Chondromyces crocatus: one gene and its partners. The protein of the gene in region 1 interacts with the protein of each later gene in a pairwise test. Links are inferred from orthologs where the notes say so. Each region holds a gene or a part of one and is shown in the gene's direction. Other genes may lie near its edges.

Region 1 (2,881 bases):
AGTGGGATCGTCGAGGTACGACGGACGACGACTGGGACGACTGAGAGAACCGCACCGCCCACGGTGAGTTGACCGGAAAGAGAGCCCTCGGGCTGTGCCTCAGGGGTCTCTTTCCGCCTGCGGTGGGCGGTGTTCTGGTTGCCTCCCGGTTGACAACCGCATCAATTCTCGTACGGTAGGCGCGCTCGTGGCGGGCGGTCGGGGCTCGCGCGGACGTGCAGCCGCCTCTCGTCGAACCAGGCTCCCCGGGTCGAGGGAAAGCCGATTCTGATGAGCCGGGCGGTGCCGGTGACCCCCGAGTCGTTTGGGTGACCTCACCCGTCCCACCGACTCACCATCCCGTTCCTGGAGAAGCTCTCATGCGCGACATCATCAAGCTCACCTGCGGTAACTGCGGCCGCGCGAACTACCACACCACCAAGAACAAGCGGACGATGACGGAGAAGTTCGTCATCAAGAAGTTCTGCCCGGCCGAGCGCAAGCACACCGAGCACAAAGAGGGCAAGATCTCGAAGGGCTGAGCCGTTCGTGAGCCTGGCCTCCGCGCACTCGCGCTGGGCACCTGGTGTCCATGCGTGGTGAGGGAGGCGCTCACGACGGTCGCCTTCGAAGAACACCAGGCCCCCACGATGTGGCATCGACCACATCTTTCAATGCGACACGAGCCTGTCTGATGCGATGTGCCCGCAACGCCGGGAGAGGGCGGCCCCTTGCTCCGGCGTCGGCCCGCAAGTGGGTCTCCGATCTGCTCTGCCGGAGATCGGTCGATTTGGCTTCAACGAACGTCCCTGACCTTCACGGGCAGGGCCTCTACGAACGCGCTCGAGCGGTGAAGGCGGTGCGATGATCTTCGACTGGCTCTACGGCCTGTTCTCGAACGATCTCGCGATCGATCTGGGTACCGCCACGACCCTCATCTACGTGAAGGGCAAGGGGATCGTCTCCTGCGAGCCCTCGGTCGTCGCGGTCCAGCGAGACACGCGGGGCGGCAAGAAGGTGCTCGCCGTCGGCCGTGAGGCGAAGGAGATGCTGGGCCGGACGCCCGGCAACATCCAGGCCGTGCGCCCGTTGAGGGACGGTGTGATCGCCGACTTCGAGATCACCGAGGCGATGCTGCGCTACTTCATCGCGCGCGCGCACAACCGGCGGACGCTGGTCAAGCCGCGGATCATCATCTGCGTGCCATTCGGGATCACCGAGGTCGAGAAGCGCGCGGTGAAGGAGAGCGCCGAGGGCGCGGGCGCGCGCGAGGTGTACCTGATCGAGGAGCCGATGGCGGCCGCGATCGGGGCCGGCCTGCCGATCACGGAGCCGAGCGGCAACATGGTGGTCGACATCGGCGGCGGGACGACGGAGGTCGCGGTGATCTCGCTGGCCGGGATCGTGTACTCGCAGAGCGTTCGCGTCGGCGGCGACAAGATGGACGAGTCGATCGTCGCCTACATGAAGCGCAAGTACAACCTGGCCATCGGCGAGCAGACCGCAGAGCGCATCAAGATCACCATCGGCAACGCCTACCCGCTGGAGCAGCAGCTCACGATGGAGGTGAAGGGCCGTGATCTCGTCGCAGGCATCCCGAAGACGGTGATGGTCAACTCGGACGAGATCCGCGAGTCGCTGACGGAGCCGATCAACGCCATCGTCGAAGCGGTGCTGATCGCGCTGGAGCGGACGCCGCCGGAGCTCGCAGCCGACATCGTCGACAAGGGCATCGTGCTCACGGGAGGCGGTGCGCTGCTGAAGAACCTGGATGTGTTGCTGCGTGAAGAGACCGGTTTGCCGGTGATGGTCTGCGACGACCCCATCAGCGCCGTGGTGCTCGGGAGCGGGAAGGCGCTCGATCACCTGGAGCTGCTGAAGGAGGTCACGATCAGCTAGGATCAGGGGGCGCGGAGGGAAGGTCGGAGCCGTAGAGGGGTCGTCGCCCCCGGGCTCGTCGGGGAATCGCCACCCGTTCACTGGGGCTCTGAGAGCACGGGGGACGGATGGTGCGGAGGCTACGTTGAATCTGAAACGCTACCGCGACTTCCTGATCGTGATCCTGGCGCTCGCGGTGCCGTTCTGGTTCCTGCGCGCGAGCATGCGCGATCCGAAGCAGAACACCGGCGCAGACCGGGTGCTCGTCCGGATCGCGGCGCCCGTGCAGTACGCGGCCGCGACGCTGGCCCGCGGGATCTCGCACATCTGGGGCGATTACATCTACCTGGTCGACGTGAAGGAGGACAACGCGCGCCTCGCGTCCCAGATGGCCCGGCTGCGTGAGCGCGTGCGGCGCCTGGAGGCGCTGGAGGAAGAGAACCGGCGGCTGCGGCGTTTGCTCGATCTGCGGCAGAGTTTGCCCACCGACGTCGTGAGTGCGCAGGTGATCGGGAAAGATACGAACGAGTTCTTCCGTGTGGCGCGTGTGACGCTGGATCGCGAGGCGCGGGACATCGGCCCGAACCTGCCCGTGCTATCGGCTGATGGCGTGGTCGGGACGACGTTGAAGAGCGCCGGGGACAGCGTGGATGTGCGGCTGGTGGTGGACGCCGGCAGCGGCGTCGACGTGGTCGTGGAGCGCACGGGGGCGCGTGGGTTCATCCGGGGGACGGGGGACGAGACGAAGTACGCCTGCAGCGTGGAGTACATGCAGCGCACCGACGAGGTCGAGGTCGGGGATCTGCTGGTCACGAGCGGCGTGGGGCGGCGGTTTCCCAAGGGGATCCCGGTGGGGACCGTGACGCAGGTGGTGCGGCGCGACTTCGGCATCTACCAGCAGGTGTTCGCAGCGCCGGCAGTGGACTTCTCGCGGCTCGAAGAGGTGTTGATCGTCACCACCCCTCCGCCGGAGGAGTCGTCGGCCCAGAACCGGAGGTGAGGAGGTCGGGATGAGAAACTCTGC
Region 2 (2,832 bases), 3.7 Mb from region 1 along the record:
ATGATGAAGAAATCGAGGTCCCTGGCGTCGGCGGTCACCCGCCTCGTCGGACCGCTCGGCGTGTGCTGTCGGACATCATCGAGCCACGCGTGGAGGAAATCTTCGCTGTGATCCGCAAGCGCATCGAGGACACGGGTCTCCTCGAGCAGCTCTCTGCGGGCGCGGTCCTGACGGGCGGCGGCGTGCTCATGGAAGGCATGACCGAGTTTGCCGAGGAAATTCTCGGCATGCCTGTGCGGCTGGGTGTGCCCGTGGGCGTTCGCGGGATCACGCAGCTCGTCGCTGGCCCCCAGTACGCGACAGGGGTGGGACTTGTTCAGTACGGAGCAAATGCGCTGGCGCAGGCTCGCGCGCTCACACCCGTGCCGCCTGAGGTTACCCGCATCGACGCCCGTCGTGACAGAATCGTCAAGGAGCCGCGCCGCGAACTTCAAGAAGAGATGCGGATCGAGACGAAGTCTGGGGGGAGATTCTGGAGCTGGCTTCGTGCTGCTTTCTGAGCATGACGGGGCTACCAAAAGTTGTTAGGAGAGGGCGGTTTCGACGGGTCCTGATCAAGGTTTTGAACGTGACAGCGTCAAGAGGAAGAGGCGCCTCTTGACCGCGAGTCCGGCGCAGGGCGAAGTGCCCTCGCCTCCAAACCAAGCCCGCGAGGCGGCGGGCAGAGCGACTGCACGCACATCCCCCGGGAGGATTTCATGAGTTTCTCCATCGAGTTCGCCCCAGAGCATGCTGGGTACGAAGCCCGCATCAAGGTCATCGGTTGCGGTGGCTCTGGCGGCAACGCGGTCAACACGATGATGAATTTCGGCCTCGAAGGGGTCGAGTTCATCGTCGTCAACACCGACGCGCAGGCGCTCGGCGCCAGCCTGGCCCCGACCAAGATGCACATCGGTGCCAGCGTCACCCGTGGGCTCGGTGCGGGCGCTGATCCCGAGAAGGGCCGCAAGGCTGCGCTCGAGGACGTGACGCGGATCAAGGAAATGATCGCCGGCGCGGACATGGTGTTCGTCACCGCCGGCATGGGCGGTGGCACCGGCACCGGCGCTGCGCCCGTCATCGCGCAGCTCGCCCGTGAAGAGGGATGCCTCACCGTCGGTGTCGTCACCAAGCCCTTCTTCTTCGAAGGGAAGCAGCGTGCACGCCGTGCCGAGCTCGGTCTGGCGATGCTCGCCGAGCACGTCGACACCCTCATCACCATCCCCAACCAGAAGCTGCTCTCTTTGGGCGATGAGGACCTGTCGTTCGTCGAGGCCTTCCGCAAAGCGGACGAGGTGCTCTACCAGGCCATCAAGGGCATCAGCGACCTCATCACGCAGAACGGCATCGTCAACGTCGACTTCGCCGACGTGAAGACCGTCATGTCGAACATGGGCCGCGCCCTCATGGGCACCGGCTGCGCCAAGGGCCAGGGGCGCGCGCGCCTCGCGGCAGAGATGGCGGTCAGCTCGCCGCTGCTCGATGACATCTCCGTGGAAGGCGCCACCGGCGTGCTCATCAACATCGTCGGCGGCCCCGACATGCGCATGAAGGAGATCGAGGAGGCTGCGACCCTCGTGCAGGAGCAAGCGCACGAAGACGCCAACATCATCTTCGGCGCGACCATCGACGAGAGCATGGGCGACATGATCAAGGTGACGGTCATCGCGACCGGCTTCGATCATCCCGTCGTGGAGGTCCCGCAGCAGTACACGAGCTCCTCGACCGGGCGCAGCGGGACGCACGCCCTCTCCCCGATCGCAGCCTCGGCGGCGCCCCTTTCGTCCCGTGCGGCCATGAACGCGCCTCCGCTGACGCAGCGACCCCCGACCCGTGAGGATGTGGGTTACCCGACCTCACGTCGCGCTGCTCCCTCGCAAGCCCCGGCTCAGGCGGGTGCAGCGGGCGGAACCAGGGATCGCTCGAGCTTCGTTCCCCCGCTCGACGGCGACTGGGATACCCCCGCGTTCCAGCGTCGCGGCCAGTAAGGTTGGCATCGCACGAGCGACGCGTTGACTTCGGCGTGCTGCGACTTATCGTCTGGCGCGGCTCCCTGTCCTTTCTCCGCCGCGGCGAACCCTCGCCGCGCTCTGGCCGCCCATGAGTGAAAAGCGCGATTATTACGAAGTCCTCAGCGTTGCGCGCGACGCATCTCCTGACGACATCCGCAAGGCCTACCGACAGCTGGCCCTCAAGTTTCATCCTGACCGAAACCCCGGCGACGCATCGGCCGAGGTGAAGTTCAAGGAGGCGACTGAGGCCTATCAAGTCCTCTCGGACGCTGACAAACGCGGTCGCTACGACCAGTTCGGTCACGCTGGGCTCGAAGGCGCGGTCGGCTTCGAAGGCGGCGACATCTTCTCGCACTTCCAGGACATCTTCTCGGAGTTCTTCGGCGGCTTCGGCGGAGGAGGAGGGAGAGGCCGCCGTGGCCCGGCGCGTGGCCAGGACATCCGCGTGCAACAGCGCCTCACCCTCAAAGAGGCGATCTGCGGTTGCAAGCGAGAGGTCGCTCTCCGGACGCCTGCGCCGTGTGACGAGTGCAGCGGTACGGGCGCCAAGCCAGGGACGAAGCGCAAGACCTGCGGGACGTGCAACGGCGCAGGCCAGGTCTCGACCGCCCGTGGCTTCGTGATGTTCTCTCAGACCTGCCCCGAGTGCAGCGGCGAGGGATCCATCGTGAAGACCCCGTGCGCCGCCTGCAAAGGAGCAGGAGCCGTCGAGCGCTCCCGCAAAGTCGTCGTCTCGTTCCCCGCCGGCATCGATGGCGGGCAGCGGCTGCGCGTTCCTGGCCAGGGGATGCCCGGTTCTCCCGGCGCGCCCCCTGGCGATCTTTACGTCGACGTCGACCTC
Region 3 (2,845 bases), 3.7 Mb from region 1 along the record:
ATGGCCTCGGCTGCGATCTCCGCGGATCCCTGGATCGAGAAGGCGACGGTGACGCGCCGCCTCCCCTCCACCATCCACGTCTCCGTCGTCGAGCGCGAAGCGCAGGCCCTCGTCGCCATCGGAGGCGAGCTTTACCTCGCGACCCGCGATGGCGATCTCTTCAAGCGTCACGACGGCGACGACCCCGCGGACCTCCCCGTCGTCACCGGCATCTCACCCGAGCAAGTGGCCAAAGATCGCCCTGGCGTCGTCCTCGCCGTGCGTCGCGCGCTCGACGTGCTCGACGAGTTCGATCGTGCCGGCATCTCTCGCCGTTACCCCGTCCAGGAGCTGCATCTCGTCAAGGATGGAACGCTCGTCTTCATGATCGGCAAAGAGGGCATCTCCTTGCACCTGGGTAACCCACCTTACCGCGAAAGAGTCGCGCAGGCGGCGCAGGTCTTGAACGAGCTCGCCAGGCGGAAGGCGAACGCTTCCGTGCTTTTCCTCGACAACGAAGCGCATCCGGAGCGGGTCGTCGTCCGGATGAAATGACTCCCGCGACCAAAATTTGTCCGATTCGGTCGGAGCATGTCAGCGTCCTCCCTGCCCGAATCGGGAGCGGTCCCAGGCCGCGTGGCCCAGCGCCATGACCTGCGTTCTGCCGACTCCGTGACCGGGCTCCCGCCGAGCATGAGGACTGTGCACGCGATGAAGAGCCGGATGGAGACCACCGAGATTGTTGTCGGCCTGGACATCGGGACCACGAAGGTTTGCGCCGTCGTGGGGGAGGTCGACGCCGATGGGATCACGATCCTCGGGGTAGGGAACGTCCCTTGCCGAGGTCTCCGCAAGGGAGTGGTGAGCAACATCGACTGGACTGTCCGCTCGATCAGCGAAGCGATCGAGGCGGCCCAGACCATGGCCGGTGTCGAGATCCGCACCGTCTACGCGGGCGTGGCAGGGAGCCACATCCGTTGCCACGGATCGGATGGTGTCGCAGCCATCTCGGGCGGTGAGGTCACCCGGCTGGATGTCGAGCGCGTCCTCGAAGGTGCGCGCGCAATCCCGGTCGACGCAGACCGCCAGATCCTGCACGTTCTCCCACGCGAGTTCACCGTCGACAACCAGGACGGCATCCGGGATCCCGTGGGCATGAGCGGAGTGAGGCTCGGCACGAAAGTCAACCTCATCACGGCCGCGACGTCGTGCGTTCAGAACGTGGTCCGTTGCGCCGAGCGCTGTGGCCTCACCGTTGCAGACGTGGTCCTCGAGCCCGTTGCGAGCGCTGAGTCGGTTCTCTCGGAAGACGAGAAAGAAATCGGCGTCGCGCTGATCGACGTGGGTGGAGGGACGACCGATCTCCTCCTCTATGTAGATGGAGGGATCGCCCATGCAAGCGTGATTCCCGCAGGTGGCAACAACGTCACCGCGGACATCGCGGCGGGCTTGCGCACCCCCATGGGCGAAGCGGAGCGGCTCAAGCGCAATTTCGGCTGCGCGCTCGGCCGCATGGTGGGCGATGATGAAGAAATCGAGGTCCCTGGCGTCGGCGGTCACCCGCCTCGTCGGACCGCTCGGCGTGTGCTGTCGGACATCATCGAGCCACGCGTGGAGGAAATCTTCGCTGTGATCCGCAAGCGCATCGAGGACACGGGTCTCCTCGAGCAGCTCTCTGCGGGCGCGGTCCTGACGGGCGGCGGCGTGCTCATGGAAGGCATGACCGAGTTTGCCGAGGAAATTCTCGGCATGCCTGTGCGGCTGGGTGTGCCCGTGGGCGTTCGCGGGATCACGCAGCTCGTCGCTGGCCCCCAGTACGCGACAGGGGTGGGACTTGTTCAGTACGGAGCAAATGCGCTGGCGCAGGCTCGCGCGCTCACACCCGTGCCGCCTGAGGTTACCCGCATCGACGCCCGTCGTGACAGAATCGTCAAGGAGCCGCGCCGCGAACTTCAAGAAGAGATGCGGATCGAGACGAAGTCTGGGGGGAGATTCTGGAGCTGGCTTCGTGCTGCTTTCTGAGCATGACGGGGCTACCAAAAGTTGTTAGGAGAGGGCGGTTTCGACGGGTCCTGATCAAGGTTTTGAACGTGACAGCGTCAAGAGGAAGAGGCGCCTCTTGACCGCGAGTCCGGCGCAGGGCGAAGTGCCCTCGCCTCCAAACCAAGCCCGCGAGGCGGCGGGCAGAGCGACTGCACGCACATCCCCCGGGAGGATTTCATGAGTTTCTCCATCGAGTTCGCCCCAGAGCATGCTGGGTACGAAGCCCGCATCAAGGTCATCGGTTGCGGTGGCTCTGGCGGCAACGCGGTCAACACGATGATGAATTTCGGCCTCGAAGGGGTCGAGTTCATCGTCGTCAACACCGACGCGCAGGCGCTCGGCGCCAGCCTGGCCCCGACCAAGATGCACATCGGTGCCAGCGTCACCCGTGGGCTCGGTGCGGGCGCTGATCCCGAGAAGGGCCGCAAGGCTGCGCTCGAGGACGTGACGCGGATCAAGGAAATGATCGCCGGCGCGGACATGGTGTTCGTCACCGCCGGCATGGGCGGTGGCACCGGCACCGGCGCTGCGCCCGTCATCGCGCAGCTCGCCCGTGAAGAGGGATGCCTCACCGTCGGTGTCGTCACCAAGCCCTTCTTCTTCGAAGGGAAGCAGCGTGCACGCCGTGCCGAGCTCGGTCTGGCGATGCTCGCCGAGCACGTCGACACCCTCATCACCATCCCCAACCAGAAGCTGCTCTCTTTGGGCGATGAGGACCTGTCGTTCGTCGAGGCCTTCCGCAAAGCGGACGAGGTGCTCTACCAGGCCATCAAGGGCATCAGCGACCTCATCACGCAGAACGGCATCGTCAACGTCGACTTCG

Evidence for each region. The genes of interacting proteins can lie anywhere in the genome.
Region 2: the proteins of CMC5_RS19055 (region 1) and ftsZ interact in binary tests that used the Escherichia coli proteins (3 or more experiments, as listed by UniProt). The link is inferred for Chondromyces crocatus from one-to-one orthologs.
Region 3: the proteins of CMC5_RS19055 (region 1) and ftsA interact in binary tests that used the Escherichia coli proteins (3 or more experiments, as listed by UniProt). The link is inferred for Chondromyces crocatus from one-to-one orthologs.

Annotation. Positions count from the first base shown.
Region 1 is NZ_CP012159.1:5,161,643-5,164,523, forward strand. Bases 1-2,860 are described here. They hold CMC5_RS19055 (rod shape-determining protein), read left to right. Parts: upstream 1-843; coding sequence 844-1,878; downstream 1,879-2,860. Other genes in these bases: CMC5_RS48555 (RNA recognition motif domain-containing protein), read left to right, coding at 1-44; rpmG (50S ribosomal protein L33), read left to right, coding at 360-521; mreC (rod shape-determining protein MreC), read left to right, coding at 2,003-2,857. In the rest of the region: CMC5_RS19065 (hypothetical protein), read left to right, coding at 2,868-2,881. UniProt on the Escherichia coli protein: Forms membrane-associated dynamic filaments that are essential for cell shape determination. Acts by regulating cell wall synthesis and cell elongation, and thus cell shape.
Region 2 is NZ_CP012159.1:8,880,305-8,883,136, reverse strand. It holds ftsZ (cell division protein FtsZ), read left to right. Parts: upstream 1-698; coding sequence 699-1,967; downstream 1,968-2,832. Other genes in the region: dnaJ (molecular chaperone DnaJ), read left to right, coding at 2,080-2,832; ftsA (cell division protein FtsA), read left to right, coding at 1-500. UniProt on the Escherichia coli protein: Essential cell division protein that forms a contractile ring structure (Z ring) at the future cell division site. The regulation of the ring assembly controls the timing and the location of cell division.
Region 3 is NZ_CP012159.1:8,881,793-8,884,637, reverse strand. It holds ftsA (cell division protein FtsA), read left to right. Parts: upstream 1-690; coding sequence 691-2,001; downstream 2,002-2,845. Other genes in the region: ftsZ (cell division protein FtsZ), read left to right, coding at 2,200-2,845; CMC5_RS32055 (cell division protein FtsQ/DivIB), read left to right, coding at 1-534. UniProt on the Escherichia coli protein: Essential cell division protein that assists in the assembly of the Z ring. May serve as the principal membrane anchor for the Z ring.